3 regions of the Nonomuraea sp. NPDC050790 genome follow, and region 3 is predicted to be linked to each of the others. Evidence: riboswitches for the same ligand, from Rfam matches in the RefSeq annotation. Region 3 holds a riboswitch; each other region holds the start of a gene.
The links. Region 3 has a riboswitch for cobalamin ahead of cobN (cobaltochelatase subunit CobN). Riboswitches for the same ligand answer to the same signal wherever they lie in the genome.

Region 1 (3,267 bases), on a different contig from region 3:
GTCGGGAATGCCGGGGATGTCCTGGACGGAGCCGTCAGCCCGCTTGATGGCGTCGCGCATGTCCTGCGTCCACAGCCCGCGCTCCTGAAGGTCACGCACCAGGTAGCGGTTGACCTGCAAGAACTCGCCCGACAGCGTCTCACGCTTGAACACGTTGGACACCTGCGGCTCGATGCACTCGTAGCACCCGGCGATCGAGGCGATCGTCGCCGTCGGCGCGATGGCGATCATGAGCGAGTTCCGCAGCCCGGTCTCGGCGATCCTGGCGCGCAGCGCGTCCCACCGCGCGGAGGAGCCGACGCCGTAGTGGTCGGGGTGCAGCACGCCCTGGGCGGCGCGGGTGTCGTCGTAGGACGGGTGCCGCCCGCGCTCGGCGGCCAGGTCGGCGGAGGTGGCGTAGGCGGCGAGGGCGATCTCCTCGGCGATCCGGGTCGACAGCGCCAGCGCCTCGGGCGAGTCGAACGGCAGCCGCAGCGCGAAGAACACGTCGGCCAGCCCCATGACGCCGAGCCCGATCGGCCGCCAGCGCAGGTTCGCCCTCTCGGCCTCGGGAGTCGGGTAGAAGCCCAGGTCGATGGTGCGATCGAGGAAGCGTACGGCGGTGCGCACGGTGCCGGCCAGCCGCTCCCAGTCCAGCCCGGCGGGGGTGAGGTGGGCGGCCAGGTTGACCGAGCCGAGGTTGCAGACCGCGGTCTCCCCGTCGCTGGTCACCTCCAGGATCTCGGTGCACAGGTTCGACAGGTGGATGACGTTCTCCGGCCTGGCCGTCTGGTTGGAGACGCGGTTGGCGGCGTCCTTGAAGGTCATCCAGCCGTTTCCGGTCTGGGCCAGCGTGCGCATCATCCGGCCGTAGAGGGTGCGGGCGGGGAGCCGGCGCGTGTACAGGCCCTGCGCCTCGGCGGCGCGGTAGGCGGTGTCGAAGGCGTCGCCGTACAGGTCGGTGAGATGCGGGACGGTCTTCGGGTCGAACAGCGACCACACGCCGTCGGACTCCACGCGGCGCATGAACTCGTCCGGCACCCAGTTGGCCAGGTTCAGGTTGTGGGTACGGCGGGCGTCCTCGCCGGTGTTGTCGCGAAGCTCCAGGAACTCCTCGATGTCGGCGTGCCAGGTCTCCAGGTAGACGCAGGCCGCGCCCTTGCGCCGGCCGCCCTGGTTGACGGCGGCCACGGAGGAGTCCAGCGTGCGCAGCCACGGCACGATGCCGTTGGAGTGCCCGTTGGTGCCCTTGATGAGCGATCCGCGCGAGCGGACCCGGGTCCAGGAGATGCCGATGCCGCCGGCGTACTTGGACAGGCGGGCCACCTGGCCGTAGCGGTCGTAGATCGACTCGAGCTCGTCACGCGGCGAGTCCAGCAGGAAGCAGGAGGAGAGCTGCGGGCGGCGCGCGCCCGAGTTGAACAACGTGGGCGAGGAGGGCAGGTAGGACAAGGTGGACATCAGCGCGTAGAGCTCGGCGGCCTCCTCGGCCGTCTCGGACAGGCCGCAGGCGACGCGGAGCATGAAGTGCTGCGGGCGCTCCAGCACCTTGCGGGTCTCGGGGTGGCGCAGCAGGTAGCGGTCGTAGACCGTGCGCAGGCCGAAGTACTCGAAGCGCTCGTCGGCCTCGGCGTCGATGAGATCATCCAGCTTTTCACGATTTTTCTGGACAAAGTCGGCGAGGGCGTCCTGGATGAGACCGGCCGCGTGCGTGGCGGCGATCGAGTCGGCGAACGAGCGGACCCCTTGGCCCGCCGCCTCCTCGGCGATCTCCTCGGCCAGCAGCCGCGCGGCGATCCGGGAGTTGGCCGGGTCGGCGATCACGCGCGCCGCCGCCTCCTCGATGGCCAGCCGCCGATCCATCTCAACGATCTGCGTCACGTGCAACACTCCTCGCGAGCGAGCTATCCCCCTGCGAGAGGGCACGCGAGAGCGCACGCGGCAAAGTACGGAGATCCCCCGGCCGCGCAGCCCCCGGGCCCTCCCTCGAGGCCCAATGGACGGACAACCGCTGGCAGGTCTTCGGGCTCGCGGGCGTCTCAACGCGTGAGTCCTACTGGCCGTCGCTTCCCGGACCCGGAGGTCCAGTGCTCATGACGGCGGTCGTTCCCGCTTACCGCTGCGGGGCAGCCCTGGAATCGCACCAGGTTCCCTTTTGCTCCGCCTCCTGGGAGGCGAACCAGCGACAGTGCAGGATCCTACATCTAGTGGCCGATCCCGCAACTATCCCCGGTATGTTGTGCTCGGCGTGTCGAGCATGCCCAGTTCGCGGAGTACTTTCCGGGTGCGGGCGGACTCGGTGGCCAGCCAGGTGGCGAAGTCGTCGCCGGCGAGCGGGATGGCCTCCCAGCCGCCGTCGCGGCAGGCCTCGTGCCAGGGGGCCGACCGGGTCGCGTCCTCCATCATGCGGACGGCGGCGCCCCGCCGTTCACCGTCCATGGCGGCGGGCCCGACCACCGCGCACCAGTCGGCGAAGTCGACCCGCACCCCGCACTCCAGGAGGGTGGGCGCCTCGACGCCGGGAACCCGGGCGGCGGAGGAGACGGCCAGCGGCCGGATCCTGCCGGACTCGAGCCTGGCCCGCCAGTCGCGCAGCCGCCCGGTGGCCGCGGCGACCTTGCCGCCCTGCATGGCCGCCGCCACCTCCTGGGCGCCCGGGTAGCCGGTGTAGTCGATCTTCCTGACGTCCACGCCGAGCCCCTGCGCGATCAGCCCGAACAGCAGGTGGTCGGGCTCGCCCAGCGGCCCGCCGGCCAGGTAGGTGCGCTCCGGCTGGGCCAGCAGGTGGGCGGCGAAGGCGTCGAAGTCCTTCAGCCGCGAGTTGGCCGGCACGACCAGCACCTCGACGTTGCCGGTGAGCCTGGCCAGCGGCGTGGTGGCCACGTGCATGGGACGCTGGTCGTTCATCTCGGCGGCGGCCAGGGCGGGCAGGCCGGTCACGGTGACGTTGGTCGCCGCGCCGGCGCCGGTGGCGGGGTAGCCGGTCCTGCGCAGGGTGCGGTAGAGCGCCTGGGCGACCGAGGCCCATCGCTCGCCGCCGGGGACGACGCCGAAGGGGCCGAGGACGTTCGCGCCGCCGCCCGAGGTCGCGCAACCGGCGGCACAGGCGGCCAGGCCGAGCCCGAGTGCGAAGAAACGCCGACGTCGCATGATGCCCCTCCCCGTGCCGCCGAAAGACCTCCCATTACATGAGGTTATTGGCAGATCACACGGTGTTACACATCGGGGGGCACTCTTCACGAATCATCGGCGGGCAGCGCGAACATCCTGATGAAGAGCGGGCGGGAG
Region 2 (3,267 bases), on a different contig from region 3:
GCCGCCGCGCTCGCCGACGACCACGGCACGGTACGGCGGGCCGCCGCCACCGGCCTGCGCGAACTCGCCGAGGTGCTCCGCCCGCCCCTCGCCCTGGAGCCGGCGCTGGCCAGTGGCGACCCGTTCGTCCGCGCCACCGCCCTGGACCTGCTGCGGGCGCTGCGCCTCGGCGACCGGACCGTCTTCGCCGCCGCCACCGGCGACGCCGACCACCGGGTGCGCATCGAGGCGGTCCGCGGCCTGATCTCGCTGGACGAGCCCGCTCTGTTGGCCGCGTCCGCGCAGGACCCGTCACGCGAGGTAAGGGTCTGGGTGGCCAAGGGCCTCGGCCTCATCGGCAAGCCCGCCCCCGCCCTGCGAACACTGGCCACCGACCCCGACCCCCTGGTCAGAGCCGCCGCCCTGGAGGCGTGGGGCCTCACCGCGAACCTGGATGCGCGGGCAACCGCCGCGGAGCGGCCGGGGGCCGCAGCGGAGGCGTCGGGCAGTGCTGGTGGCGTGCTGACGGAGGCAGCCGTGTTGGCGGCGGCAGCCGTACCGGCGATGGGTGATGAGCGGTGGGAGGTGCGGGTGGGCGCGGCCCGTGCGCTCGCCGCCGCCGACCCCGCCGACGCGCTGCCCCCGCTCGTGGCGGCGCTGTCGGACGGCAACCTCGACGTGCGCAAGGCGGCCGTGCTGGCGCTGACCCGCTGGGCGGGCACGCCGGAGGCGGGCACGGCATTGGAGACGGCGCTGGACGACCCGGACGCCGACGTGCGCGCCTACGCGCGACGTGCGCTGGCGAGGTAGCGCCGCGTCGCCTGCGCGCGACGGGCACCGGCCGGGTAGCGCCGCCTCCTCATCCGCCCGTAGGTGTCAGCCGGTCGACTCCGGTGAGGCCGACGGCGAGACCACGCTGCCGTCATCGGCGTTGACCTTGACCTTCGCCTTGGCGCCGTCGGCGGTGGTGACGTCGGCCTCCCACACGACCGTGCCGTTGTCGCGGTCCAGGGACAGTTCCTCGATCGTGGCGTCCGGGTACTCGCCCGCGACCTTCTCCGCGGCGTCGGAGTAGCTGATCTTGGCCGCCTCCGCCCTCGCCTTGTGCTTGGCCTTCTCCGCGTCGTCGTCCGCCTCGGCCGACGGGGTGCCGACGACCTTCCACGTCATCGCGTCGACCCGGACCTTGCTCTCGGCGCCGTCCGCGCCGACGACGGTCACCTTCCAGACGCCGTCGTCGGAGTCCAGGCCGGTGACGGTGCCCTCCACCGCGGCCAGCGCGGCCTCGCCCGCCTTCTTGACGCCGTCGGCGCCCGGACTGGCCGAGGCGCTCGGCGAGCCCATGTCACTGGGATCGGCCGGCGGCGTGGCAGGGCTCTGGACGGCGAGCCCCGCCGTGTTCTGGGTGCCCCCGGAACCACAGGCCGTGATCGTGAACAGCGCGGCGGCGGCCGCGGCCGCGCGGATAGCGTGCTTCATTGAATTTTCCCCCATGACGTGCACGCTGCCCGGGATATCTCCTAGGCATTCCCGCAGGTCAGTAGATCATGAACGCGATCCGCAGGGCCGCCAGCGCTCCGGATATGCCACGATAGATCCCGAAATAGGCGACGGCGGAACGAGGAAGCCGGTGTGAATCCGGCGCGGTCCCGCCACTGTGATCGGCGAGCGGACCCCGATGACGCCACTGCCCTCTCCCGAGGGCGGGAAGGCCGGGGCGAGCGTTGACCCGAGAGCCAGGAGACTCACGCGGTCGCCACCTCACGACCTTGGGGCGGATCTCCCCATGAGAGGAACGGTGGACGGCATGCCCTTCCCCGCGAGCCCGCGCGCGCTCGTACCCCTGATCGTCGCCTCGGCCCTGCTGGCCGGCTGCGCGAGCACCCGGAAACCCGCCGCACAGGAGGCGGACCGAGCCCCCGCCGGATTCCCCGTCACGGTCGTGAGCTGCGGCGTCAGCACCACCTACGAACGCCCGCCGCGCCGGGCCGTCGCGCTCAACCAGCACGCCACCGAGATCATGCTCGCGCTCGGGCTGGAGAGGTCGATGGTCGGCACGGCTTACCTTGATGACGCGATCTTGCCCGAGTACAAGGCCGCGTATGACCGGATCGCGGTGCTGGCCAAGGAGTACCCCTCCTTCGAGGCGCTGCTCGCGGCCGAGCCCGACTTCGTCTACGGCGGCTTCGAGAGCGCCTTCGACGCCAAGGAGGGCCGGGGCAGGGACGTGCTGGCCAAGTCCGGGATCGACACCCACGTCAACTCCGAGGAGTGCCCGAAGGGCCCGGTGACCGCGGCCCAGGCCGAGGAGGAGATCCGCGCGATCGGCCGCGTCTTCGGCGTCCCCGGCCGAGCCGAACGGCAGGTCAGCGCCATGCGCACGGTCCTGGACGAGGTCAAGAAGCGGCTCGGCGAGGTGACCCCCGCCAAGGTGTTCGTCTACGACTCCGGCGACAAGACCGCCTTCACCGCCGGCGGCGCCGGCATCGGCAACGAGATGATCAAGCTGGCCGGCGGGACCAACCTCTTCGCCGACCTGCCCAAGGCGTGGGGCAACGTCTCCTTCGAGCAGGTCGCCGAGCGCGCGCCCGAGATCATCGTCATCTACGACTACGGCGACACCACCGTCGAGGCCAAGAAGAGCTTCCTGCTGTCCAGCCCGGCGCTCAAGGACGTGCCCGCGATCAAGAAGCGGCGCTTCGCCGTGCTGCCGCTGTCGTCGGCGGTGCTCGGGGTCCGGGTGCCCGCGGGAGTCGAGGCGCTGGCCAGGCAGATCCATCCGGACCGGTTCGGGTGACGGGGGCGGTGCGGCGGGCGCCGTACCCGCTGGTCCTGCTCGTGCTCGCCGCCGCGCTGCTGCTGGCCGCGACGGCGGGCGTCGCGGCCGGGTCGGTCGCCCTGCCGTTCGGCGAGGTCTGGTCGATCGTGCTGCACCGGCTCCGGTTACCGCTGGGCGAGGCCACCTGGCCGGCCGTTCGCGAGACGATCGTCATGGACGTACGGCTGCCGCGCGTGCTGCTCTGCGCGGTCGTCGGCGCCGGGCTGTCGGTGTGCGGCATGGCGCTGCAGGCGCTGGTGCGCAACCCGCTGGCCGACCCGATGCTGCTCGGCGTCTCCTCCGGCGGCACCGTCGGCGCCGTCGCCGTGATGGTGCTCAACCTGTTGTTCTTCGGCGCGCTGACCCTGCCCCTGGCCGCCTTCGCCGGCGCCCTGCTCGCGCTCTTCCTCGTGTACGGCCTGGCCAGGGCCGGCGGCCGGATGACCACGGTCAGGCTCGTGCTGGCCGGA
Region 3 (3,267 bases):
TCCCGGCCGATTTGCCGGGCAGCCACTCCAGGTTGCCGTGCTTGCCCACGTGCACCATGGCGTGCGCCCCAAATGCTGTGTCGCTCCCACCCCCCTCTCCGAGGGGCCCACCCCCCGTGGAGAGCCAGCGGTAGGCGGCCAGGTAGTGGTGGCTGGGCGGCAGGTCGGGGTCGTGGTAGATGGCGATCGGGTTCTCGCCGAAGCCGCGCGGCGGCTGGACCATGACCACCACGTTGCCCGCCTGGAGCGCGGCCAGCACGATGTCGCCCTCGTGCACGAACAGCTCGCCCGGCGGCGGGCCCCAGTGCCGCTCCATGCCGGCGCGCAGGTCCGCGGGCAGCGTGCGGTACCAGCGCTCGTAGTCGGCGGCGGGGATGCGGACCGGGTTCCCCGCCAGGTGCTCCTCGGTCAGCCAGTCCTGGTCCTGGCCGCCGGCGGCGATCAGCGCGTGGATGAGCGCGTCGCCATCCTGCTCGGCCACGCCGGGGAAGCCCTCGCCCAGGTCGTAGCCGGCCTCGGCGAGCCTGGCCAGGAGCCCGACCGTGCTGGCCGGGGTGTCCAGGCCGACCGCGTTGCCGACCCTGGAGTGCTTGGTCGGGTACGCCGACAGCATGACCACCAGGCGGCGCTCGGCCGGGGGAGTGTGGCGGAGCAGGCCGTGCCGTACGGCGATGCCCGCCACCCGGCGGGCCCGCTCGGGGTCGGCCGTGTAGACGGTCAGGCCGTCCTCGTCGATCTCCTTGAACGAGAACGGCACCGTGATGATCCGGCCGTCGAACTCGGGGATGGCCACCTGGGAGGCGGCGTCCAGCGGGGACAGGCCGTCGTCGTTGTCCTCCCACTCCTTCTTGCCGCTGGTCAGGCAGAGCCCTTGCAGGATCGGGACGTCCAGGGTGGCCAGCGCGCCGACGTCCCAGGCCGCGTCGTCGCCGCCGGCGCCCGCCGTGGCGGGTCGCGAGCCGCCCGCCGCGAGCACGGTCACGACCAGGGCGTCGGCGGTACGCAGGACGTCGAGCAGGGCGGGCTCGGCCGTCCTGAGCGAGGAGCAGTACACCGGCAGCGGCCGGCCGCCAGACTCCTCGATCGCCTGGCACAGCGACTCCACGAACCCGGTGTTGCCCGCCACGTGGTGCGCCCGGTAGTACAGGATGCCGATCACGGGTCCCTCGACCGCCTTGGACTCGCGTTCCAGCGGGCCCCAGGAGGGCATGGGGGCGGGCGGGGCGAAGCCGTACCCGGTCAGCAGGACCGTGTCGGACAGGAAGCGGTGCAGCTCGGCGAGGTTGGCGGGGCCGCCGTGGGCGAGGTAGGCGTGCGCTTCGGCGACGACGCCCGCGCTCACCGTGGACAGCTCCATCAGCTCCGCGTCGGGGGCCTGCTCGCCGCCGAGCACGACGACCGGGCGGGGGCCTGCCAGGAGCGCGTCGAGGCCCTCCTCCCACGCGCGCCGGCCGCCGAGCAGCCGGACCACGATCAGGTCGACGCCGTCCACGAGCGCGGGCAGGTCGTCGGTGAGCAACCTCGCGGGGTTGCCGAGGCGGTAGTCCGCGCCGCTCGCGCGCGCGCTCAGCAGGTCGGTGTCGGATGTAGAGAGCAGCAGAACGCCAGGCACGCCGCAGTCCTCCCTCGGGGTCCTCGCCCCGTTCGCAGGTGTCGCGACGGCAGGAGTCTCCTGGCTCCCGGATCGACGCTCACCCCGGCCTTCCCACCCGTCGCCGGGCAGTGGCCTGTGGTGGGGTTCGCTCCCCGGTCACAGTGGCGGGACCGCGCCGGTTTCTCACCGGCTTCCTCCCATTGCCGTCGCCTAAGGATGAGCCTACTGGGCGTTACCATCCTCATCGTGTCCATAGCCGACTTTTCCGGACGTCTCCGCCCAGATGCCTGTCCGGGGGCGCTACAGACGCACGCCGCCGCGGACGGTCCGCTGGCCAGGATCCGCCTGCCCGGCGGGGCCGTCACCCCAGCTCAGCTCCGTGAACTGGCCGCCTTCTGCACCGGCGGGATCGAGCTGACCTCGCGCGCCAACGTCCAGGTGCGCGCGCTGGAGTCTCCCGCGCTGTTCGCCGGCCGGATGGCCGCCGTGGGCCTGCTGCCGTCGCCCACGCACGAGCGGGTCCGCAACATCGTCGCCTCCCCGCTCGGCGGGCGGCTGACCGGCTTCGCCACCCATCCGCTCGTGGAGGAACTGGACCGCGCCCTGTGCGCCCGCCCCGACCTGGCCGAGCTGCCCGGCCGCTTCCTGTTCGCCCTGGACGACGGCACCGGCGACGTGGCCGCGCTGGGCGCCGACGTCACGCTGGTCGAGGACGGCGTCCTGCTGGCCGGGACGCCCTTCTCGATGCCGGGCGCGGGCGTGGACGTCCTGCTGGCCGCCGCGGCCGCCTTCCTCGCCGAGCGCGGCGACAGCGGCGCCTGGCGCATCGCCGAACTCCCCGACGGCCCCGCCCGCATCGCCGCGAGACTCACCTCCGCCCGGCCCGCCTCCGCCCGGCCCGCCTCCGCCCGGCCCGCCTCCGCCCGGCCCGCCTCCGCCCGGCCCGCCTCCGCCCCGCCTGCCTCCGCCCGGCCCCACCCCGCCTCCGCCCGGCCAAACCCCGCCTCCGCCCGGCCGCTCCATCCCGAGCGGGCGCGTGGGGCCGGGGTGGTCGTGGTGCCGGGCGGGCGGGTGGCGGTGGAGGCGGTGGTCCCGCTCGGGCGGCTCACCGCGGCCCAGGCGCGCCTGCTCGCCACCCTCGACGCCCAGGTACGGCTCACGCCGTGGCGTACCGTCGTCCTCCTCGACCTCCCCGAGATCCCCGACCTGACCGGATCCGGCCTGGTCACGGACCCGGACTCCCCGTGGACCGGGGTGAGCGCGTGCACCGGCAGCCCCGGCTGCGCCAAGTCCCTGGCCGACGTCCAGCACGACGCCGCCCGGTGGGTGGCCACCCGTATCCACCGCCCGGACCTCCCGGTGCACTGGGCGGGCTGCGAACGCCGCTGCGGCCTGCCCAAGGGCCCGGTCATCGAGATGGTCGCGACCGGCGACGGATACCAGGAAAGGCAGAAGTGAGCGACTACATACGCGACGGCGCCGAGATCTACCGGCGTTCGTTCGCCACCATCCGCGCCGAGACGGACCTGTCGGGCCTCCCGGACGACGTGGCCCAGGTGGCGGTGCGGATGATCCACTCGTGCGGGATGACCGACCTGGTCGGCGACCTCGGCTGGTCGCCGGAGGTGGTCGGGCGGGCGCGCGCGGCGCTCGGGGCGGGGGCGCCGATCCTG

Region 1: linked by a shared signal. The riboswitch ahead of ACIBEJ_RS14035 (ribonucleoside-diphosphate reductase subunit alpha) and the one ahead of cobN (cobaltochelatase subunit CobN) in region 3 are both predicted to bind cobalamin.
Region 2: linked by a shared signal. The riboswitch ahead of ACIBEJ_RS00110 (ABC transporter substrate-binding protein) and the one ahead of cobN (cobaltochelatase subunit CobN) in region 3 are both predicted to bind cobalamin.

Annotation. Positions count from the first base shown of each region.
Region 1 is NZ_JBITGF010000002.1:1,211,109-1,214,375, reverse strand. It holds gene ACIBEJ_RS14035 (ribonucleoside-diphosphate reductase subunit alpha) at 1-1,860, opposite strand, end outside; cobalamin riboswitch at 1,975-2,178, opposite strand; gene ACIBEJ_RS14030 (Bug family tripartite tricarboxylate transporter substrate binding protein) at 2,203-3,129, opposite strand; gene ACIBEJ_RS14025 (ArsR/SmtB family transcription factor) at 3,216-3,267, opposite strand, start outside.
Region 2 is NZ_JBITGF010000001.1:18,539-21,805, forward strand. It holds gene ACIBEJ_RS00100 (fumarate reductase/succinate dehydrogenase flavoprotein subunit) at 1-789, shown strand, start outside; gene ACIBEJ_RS00105 (PepSY domain-containing protein) at 856-1,458, opposite strand; cobalamin riboswitch at 1,597-1,726, shown strand; gene ACIBEJ_RS00110 (ABC transporter substrate-binding protein) at 1,766-2,776, shown strand; gene ACIBEJ_RS00115 (FecCD family ABC transporter permease) at 2,773-3,267, shown strand, end outside.
Region 3 is NZ_JBITGF010000011.1:268,014-271,280, forward strand. It holds gene cobN (cobaltochelatase subunit CobN) at 1-1,612, opposite strand, end outside; cobalamin riboswitch at 1,643-1,849, opposite strand; gene ACIBEJ_RS43705 (precorrin-3B synthase) at 1,841-3,052, shown strand; gene ACIBEJ_RS43710 (precorrin-8X methylmutase) at 3,049-3,267, shown strand, end outside.